Regions from separate parts of the Cellulomonas jepli genome, predicted to be linked through region 1. Evidence: riboswitches for the same ligand, from Rfam matches in the RefSeq annotation. Region 1 holds a riboswitch; the other holds the start of a gene.
What was found. Region 1 has a riboswitch for ZMP and ZTP ahead of glyA (serine hydroxymethyltransferase). Riboswitches for the same ligand answer to the same signal wherever they lie in the genome.
Positions count from the first base shown of each region.

Region 2: another riboswitch for ZMP and ZTP. It lies ahead of purH (bifunctional phosphoribosylaminoimidazolecarboxamide formyltransferase/IMP cyclohydrolase); the one in region 1 lies ahead of glyA (serine hydroxymethyltransferase).

Region 1 is NZ_JBFTER010000018.1:22,149-25,767, reverse strand. Features, by position in the region: gene AB6N24_RS06495 (bifunctional methylenetetrahydrofolate dehydrogenase/methenyltetrahydrofolate cyclohydrolase) at 1-419, opposite strand, end outside; gene glyA (serine hydroxymethyltransferase) at 537-1,811, opposite strand; ZMP/ZTP riboswitch at 1,885-1,974, opposite strand; gene AB6N24_RS06485 (GNAT family N-acetyltransferase) at 2,064-2,555, opposite strand; gene AB6N24_RS06480 (TetR/AcrR family transcriptional regulator) at 2,650-3,378, opposite strand; gene AB6N24_RS06475 (MMPL family transporter) at 3,540-3,619, shown strand, end outside.
Region 2 is NZ_JBFTER010000099.1:14,137-17,755, reverse strand. Features, by position in the region: gene AB6N24_RS18715 (nitroreductase/quinone reductase family protein) at 26-490, shown strand; gene purH (bifunctional phosphoribosylaminoimidazolecarboxamide formyltransferase/IMP cyclohydrolase) at 548-2,182, opposite strand; ZMP/ZTP riboswitch at 2,227-2,320, opposite strand; gene AB6N24_RS18705 (TetR/AcrR family transcriptional regulator) at 2,325-3,101, opposite strand; gene AB6N24_RS18700 (NAD-dependent epimerase/dehydratase family protein) at 3,229-3,619, shown strand, end outside.

The DNA of each region.
Region 1 (3,619 bases):
GAGCTGATCTCGTCGTTGACCCGCAGCACCAGCCGCCCGAGGTTCGTCGGGTGCAGGCCGTCGGCGTCCTTGCCCGGGTCGATCAGCTCGAGCACCCGGTTGGTGTCGATGCCCTTGGGCAGCGGGAGCTGGACGATGAAGCCCGTGCACGCCGGGTCGTCGTTGAGCCGGCGCACCGCGGCCTCGATCTCGTCCTGCGACGCCGTCTCCGGGAGGTCCTCGCGGATCGACGCGATCCCGACCTCGGCGCAGTCCTTGTGCTTGCCGTTGACGTACCAGCGCGAGCCCGGGTCGTCGCCGACGAGCAGGGTGCCGAGCCCGGGCTGCACGCCGCGCGCGGCCAGCGCGGCGACCCGCTCGGTGAGCTCGGCCTTGATGGCGGCGGCGGTCGCGGTGCCGTCCAGGATCTGTGCGGTCATGGTGTCTCCTCGCGCGGGGGCGGCAGGGTCGGGCGGCGTGCGGTCGGGCGGCGTGCGGTCACGCGAGCGGCGGTCGGGCCGTCCCCCGCGGGGTGACCGCCCGACCGCCGTCCGTGGTCAGTACTGCTGCAGGCCGGCGTACAGCGGGAACGCGTCCGCGAGCTTCGTGACCCGGGCGCGCAGGGCCTCGACGTCCGCCGACGCGCCGGCGACGAGCGCGGTCGCGATGATGTCGGCGACCTCCGCGAACTCCGTGTCGCCGAAGCCGCGCGTCGCGAGCGCGGGCGTGCCGATGCGCAGGCCCGAGGTCACGCGCGGGGGGCGCGGGTCGAACGGGACGGCGTTGCGGTTCACGGTGATGCCGACCGAGTGCAGGAGGTCCTCGGCCTGCTGGCCGTCGAGGTCCGAGTGGCGCAGGTCGACGAGCACGAGGTGCACGTCGGTGCCGCCGGTGAGCACCGAGACGCCGGCGCCCGTGACGTCGGCCGCCGTGAGGCGCTCCGCGATGAGCCGCGCGCCGTCGAGCGTGCGCTGCTGGCGGTCCTTGAACTCCTCGGTGCCGGCGACCTTGAACGAGACGGCCTTCGCGGCGATCACGTGCATGAGCGGGCCGCCCTGCTGACCCGGGAAGACGGCCGAGTCGATCTTCTTGGCGTACTCCTCGCGGCTCAGGATGAAGCCCGAGCGCGGGCCGCCGATCGTCTTGTGCACGGTCGAGGAGACGACGTCGGAGTGCGGGACGGGGCTCGGGTGCAGGCCCGCGGCGACGAGCCCGGCGAAGTGCGCCATGTCGACCCAGAGCTTGGCGCCGACCTCGTCCGCGATCGAGCGGAACGCCGCGAAGTCGAGCTGGCGCGGGTACGCGGACCAGCCGCCGATGATGACGTCGGGGCGCTGCTCGAGCGCCTTCTCGCGGACCTTGTCCATGTCGACGAGGAACGTCTCGGGGTCCACGCCGTACGCGCCGACCTGGTAGAGCTTGCCCGAGAAGTTGATCTTCATGCCGTGCGTGAGGTGGCCGCCGTGCGCGAGCTCGAGGCCGAGGATCTTGTCCCCCGCGTTGATCAGCGCGTGCAGCACCGCCGCGTTCGCCGTGGCGCCCGAGTGCGGCTGGACGTTCGCGTGCTCCGCGCCGAAGAGCTCCTTGGCGCGGCTGATCGCGAGCGTCTCGGCGACGTCGACCTGCTCGCAGCCGCCGTAGTACCGGCGGCCCGGGTAGCCCTCGGCGTACTTGTTGGTCAGGACCGAGCCCTGCGCCTGGAGCACGGCGCGCGGGACGAAGTTCTCGCTCGCGATCATCTCGAGCGTGCCCTGCTGCCGCGCGAGCTCGCCGTCGAGGACGGCGGCGATCTCGGGGTCCAGCTCGGACAGGTTCTGGTCGAGCAGGCTCATGGTTCTCCTCGCAGTCAGCGGGTGCGTGGTGTCTCCCGGCACACGGACGGGCACGCACACGAGTGGTGTGGTGACCGGGGGCCCAGGCGTCCGACCCGAAGTCTGCTGCTGCTCGTCGCTCCCCGGTGGTGACCCACCCGTTGCGCCAGTCGCGACGCGGACAGCCTAGCAACCGGACGCGGCGCGGCGGCAACGCGTCCGGCCGTCGGCGCGGATCGCGGGGACGACGCGGCGCGACCCGCTGCCGCGGCGTCAGACGGTCGCGCTGTCGCCCAGGATCTTGCGCAGGTACGCGTAGGTGAGGTCGCCGACGGTGCGGTCGTGCTCGTGCTCGTAGCCGTGCTTCTCGTAGAGCGCGAGGTTCTGCACGGAGTCGCGCCCGGTGAAGACCCACACCTCGGAGGTGTCCTCGGGCAGGTGCGGGAGGATCGCGAGCAGGAGCTGGGTGCCGATGCCCTGCCCCTGGAGGTCGGGGGCGACGGCGAGGCGGCCGAGGGTCGCGCGCGTGCCCTCGAGGAGCACGCGGATCGAGCCGACGAGCCGGTGCCCGGCCCACGCACCGAGCGTGATGACGTCGGGGTTCGCGAGGTCGGCGCGGAGCTCGTCGAGCGTCTGGGTGAGCGGCGGGATGCTCGGGTCCCCGTAGATCTGCGCCTCGCTCACGAACGCGGCGCGGCGCAGCGTGAGCAGCTCGCCGGACTCGGCGTCGGTCACGGGGCGGATGTCGACCTCGGGATCGCTCATGGGCCCATCGTCTCAGAGCCGACGCGCACCCGGCGACCGGCGACCAGGGTGAGGTGGTGGGTGAGGTCGTGCGCGACGCGCGGGCGCCGGGCGCTCAGACCCGGTCCGCCGCGGGGGCGGTGTAGCCGACGCCGATCGTGCGGGCGACCTGCTCGAGCTCGGCCTCGAAGTACGGCTCGACGTCGCTGAACATGAAGCGCAGGTGCCCGAGCGCCTCCATGCACACGACGCCGTAGAGCCGGACCCAGCTGTTGGCGAAGACCCACAGCGCCGCCTCGGGCAGGTCGACGCCGGCGGTGCGGGCGAAGGCGGCGAGCTGGCCGCAGCTCGCCGCCACTCCCCCGTGCAGCTCCGGCAGCGGGAAGGGCCGGGCCTCCCACAGCCCGACGAAGAGCTCGAGGAACAGCCCGGCGAAGCGGCGCGACTGCTCGCAGCCGTCGTCCCCGTCCGCCCACAGCCCGTCGCCCGAGCGGAACATGAGCCCGAACTCGGCGGGGTGCGCGAGGGCCCAGCCGCGGAACACCCGCACGGCCGCGAGCATCCGGGCACCCAGGTCGTCACCGTGCTGCTCGAGCGCCGCCGTGACGACGCCGTGGACCTCGCCGAAGAGGTCGTCGCACAGCGCGAGCAGCAGGTCGTCGAGGCTCGCGTAGTAGCGGTAGAGCCCCGGTGCGGTCATGCCCATCTCGCGCGCGATGCCGCGCAGCGTCGGGGGCTGGCCCTGCTCGGCGACGAGCTGCCGGCGCGCGGTCGCCCGGATCTCGGCCTCCGTGGCGGCGCGCAGCCGGTCGCGTCGCGGCACGACCGTCTCGGTCGTCGTCATGCGCTCCTCCTGTCCGCGGCCCGGTGCCGTCCACGGCACCGGGCCGACGCCGCCCCACCCGTCGGACCGCGAGCGTGCCACGCGGTCGCCGCGCTGCCGGCGTTGACACGAGCATACGCCCGATGCTTGAGTAAACATCGTTCGCTAACGCCGTTTACTTCGTGACGCAGCATCGCGTCGCGCCGTCTTTGGGAGGTCTCGTGCTCGACGCGCTCGGTCGTCTGACCCACCGGCACGCCCG
Region 2 (3,619 bases), on a different contig from region 1:
CTCTGGGGGCGCGGCAGCGCCGCGGGTGCCGCCGCGGTGGGTCGTCACGACGGCGTGGCGCGTCCACCGTGCGCTGTACCGGGTGAGCGGCGGACGCTTCCTGTGGACGACGTCGAGCCGGCGCGGCTGGGGTGCGCTGCACCTGACGACCACCGGCCGGAGGTCCGGCGCTGAGCGCAGCGTGATCCTGGGCTACCTCGAGGACGGCCCGGACCTCGTCACGCTCGCGATGAACGGCTGGGCGGAGGGCGACCCCGCGTGGTGGCTCAACCTGCAGGCGCACCCGGACGCGACGGTCCGGCTCGCCGGGCAGGACCCCCGCCCCGTGCACGCACGCGCCGCCGTCGGGCAGGAGCGGGCACGGCTGTGGCAGCGGTGGATGGCGGTCGACCCGGGGCTCGACGCCCTGACGGCCTCACGGTCGACCCCGACCGCCGTCGTGGTCCTCGAGCCGCGGGCGGCAGGCACCACCGGACCTCCGCCGCGGTGACCGCGCCGCCCCGGGGTGCGCCGGCGTCCTGCTCCGGCGCACCCCAGGGCGCTCGCGTCAGTGCGCGAAGTGCCGCGTGCCCGTGAGGTAGAGCGTCACGCCGGCTGCCTGGGCGGCCGCCACGACCTCCTCGTCGCGCACCGACCCGCCGGGCTGGACGACCGCGCGCACGCCCGCGTCGAGGAGCACCTGCAGGCCGTCGGCGAACGGGAAGAACGCGTCCGAGGCGGCGACCGCACCGCGGGCCCGCTCGACGTCGCCGGTGTTGGCCCGCTCGACCGCGAGGCGGCACGAGTCGACCCGGTTGACCTGACCCATGCCGACGCCGACGGAGGCGCCGTCGTGCGCGAGCAGGATCGCGTTGGACTTCACGGCGCGGACCGCGCGCCACGCGAACACGAGGTCCGCGAGCGTCGTGTCGTCGGCGGCGTCGCCCGCGGCCAGCGTCCACGACGCCGGGTCGTCGCCGGGTGCCGTGACGCGGTCGGCGACCTGCAGCAGCACCCCACCGGTCACGGGGCGGAGCTCGACGGGCGCGGCGTTCGGCGTGCCCGCGACCGTGAGCAGCCGGATGTTCTTCTTCTGCGTGAGCAGCTCGACGGCCTCGGGGTCGAACGACGGCGCGACGACGACCTCGGTGAACACGGGCGCGATCTGCTGCGCGGCCGCGAGCGTGACCGGGCCGTTCGACGCGATGACGCCGCCGAACGCGGAGACCGGGTCGCACGCGTGGGCCTTGGCGTGCGCGTCCGCGATGTCGGTGCCGACCGCGATGCCGCACGGGTTGGCGTGCTTGATGATCGCGACCGCCGGGCCGTCGTGGTCGTGCGCGGCGCGCCAGGCGGCGTCGGCGTCGACGTAGTTGTTGTAGCTCATCTCCTTGCCGTGCAGCTGCGTCGCGCCCGCCAGGCCCTCGCCCGCCGCACCGTCCGCCGAGAGGTACAGCGCGGCGCCCTGGTGGGGGTTCTCGCCGTAGCGCAGCACCCGGCCGCGGTCCCACGTGCCGCCGAGCACCGCCGGGAAGCCGGACTCGCCCGCGACCTCGTCGGGCGCGTAGGACGACGCGAACCACGACGCGACCGCCACGTCGTACGCGGCGGTGTGCGCGAACGCGTCGGCAGCGAGCCGGCGTCGCTCGGCGAGCGTGAACCCGCCGGCCGCGACGGCCTCGGCGAGCCCGGCGTAGCGCGCCGGGTCGACGACGACCGAGACGCTCGGGTGGTTCTTGGCGGCGGCGCGCACCATCGAGGGCCCGCCGATGTCGATGAGCTCGACGCACTCGTCGGGCCCGGCGCCGGAGGCCACGGTCGCGCTGAACGGGTAGAGGTTCACCACGACGAGGTCGAACGGCTCGACCTCGAGGGCCGCGAGCTGCGCGACGTGGTCGGGGCGGCGCGTGTCCGCGAGGATCCCGGCGTGCACGCGCGGGTGCAGGGTCTTGACGCGCCCGTCGAGGCACTCGGGGAACCCGGTGAGGTCCTCGACCTTCGTCACGGGCACCCCGGCCCCGGCGATCGTGCCGGCCGTCGACCCGGTCGACACGAGCTCGACGCCCGCGGCGTGCAGGGCGGTCGCGAGCTCGACGAGCCCCTGCTTGTCGTACACGCTCAGGAGCGCGCGGCGGATCGGCCGGCGCGTCTCCGGGGCGGTGGGGTCGAGGACGGGCTCGAGCGGAGTGAGCTCGTGGGACATGGCGGTGACCTCCCGGGTCGGTGGGTCTCGTGAGACGTCATGGACCCGAGCACCCAGGCGAACGGTGCGACGGTAGGTGGTTCCGGCCGCTCCCCGGTGGTTCAGCCCACCTCAGGTACGCCAGTCACGGCCGGGACCGATCCTAGCCGAGGTCGGCGGTGGTCCCCAGGTCGAGGCCCGCCCCGAGGTCGACGTGCAGGCCGATGCCGGCGGACGCGGTCGCGATCGTCACGTCGAACAGGCGGTCCGCGTCGACCGCGACGCGGTGCAGGTGGCCGAACAGCTCCGCGGTGATCGCGCCGACCAGGGAGGCGAACAGCGACATCGACCGGGTGAGCGCGAGCGCGACGTCGGTGGGGACCTCGTCCTCGGCGCCCAGGCCCGCGAACGCGTAGACGTCCGGCTCGACGAGGCCGCGCGGGTCGTAGAGCGGTCCGACGGGACGCAGCGAGCCGTCGGCGTGCGCCGCGACGAGCACGCCGACGAGCACCGACCAGAGCCGCAGCGCCGGGGCGACGGTGTCCGCCGGGGCGCGGTACCCGCGGACGGGGGTGCCGTAGACGAGCTCGAAGGAGTGGGGGTTCGCGATCGCCCAGGAGCGCACGGCACGCGCGGCCTCGAGCCAGCGCTGCGCGGGCGCCGCCCCCCGCAGCTCCGCGGCCCGGGCGGCCTCCTCCGCCGCCCCGCCCACGGCGTCGTACGCCTCGACGATGAGCAGGGTGAGCAGCGCGTCGCGCGACTCGACGTAGCGGTACACCGCGGACGACGCCACGCCGAGGTCGCGCGCGACGGCGCGCAGCGACAGGCTCGCCGCACCGTCGGCCACGAGGTGGGCCCGGGCGCTCGCCAGCAGCTCCGCCATGATCTCGGCGCGGGCGCGCTCGCGGGCGCCGCGGGGCGCGCTGGAGGAGTCGGCCATGTCCCCGAGCATGCTCGACGAGAGCGGTGCGCGCAAACGAGAGCAGTGCTCTTGACACCGGAGGTCGCAGCGCGGAAGCATCGCTCACAGACGAGAGCACCGCTCTCACTTTCGATCGGAGCGCCTCATGGCTCGACACGTGGTCGTCGGCAAGGGACCCATCGGCTCGACCGTCGCCCAGCAGCTCGCCGACGCCGGGCACGAGGTCCTCGTGCTCAGCCGCTCGGGCGGACCCGCCGCCCGCACGACCGCCGCCGGAGGCAGCATCGAGCACCGTGCAGCCGACGCGACGGACGCCGCCGCCCTGACGCGCGCCGCACAGGGAGCCGCAGCGCTGCACAACTGCGTGAACCCGCCGTACCACCGGTGGACCACCGACTGGCCGCCGGTCGCGTCGGCGCTGATCGCCGCCGCCGAGGCCACCGGCGCGGTGCTCGTCGTCGCGGGCAACCTCTACGGCTACGGGCGCGGCACGCAGCTCATGCGCGAGGACTCCCCGCTCGCCACGACCGAGACGA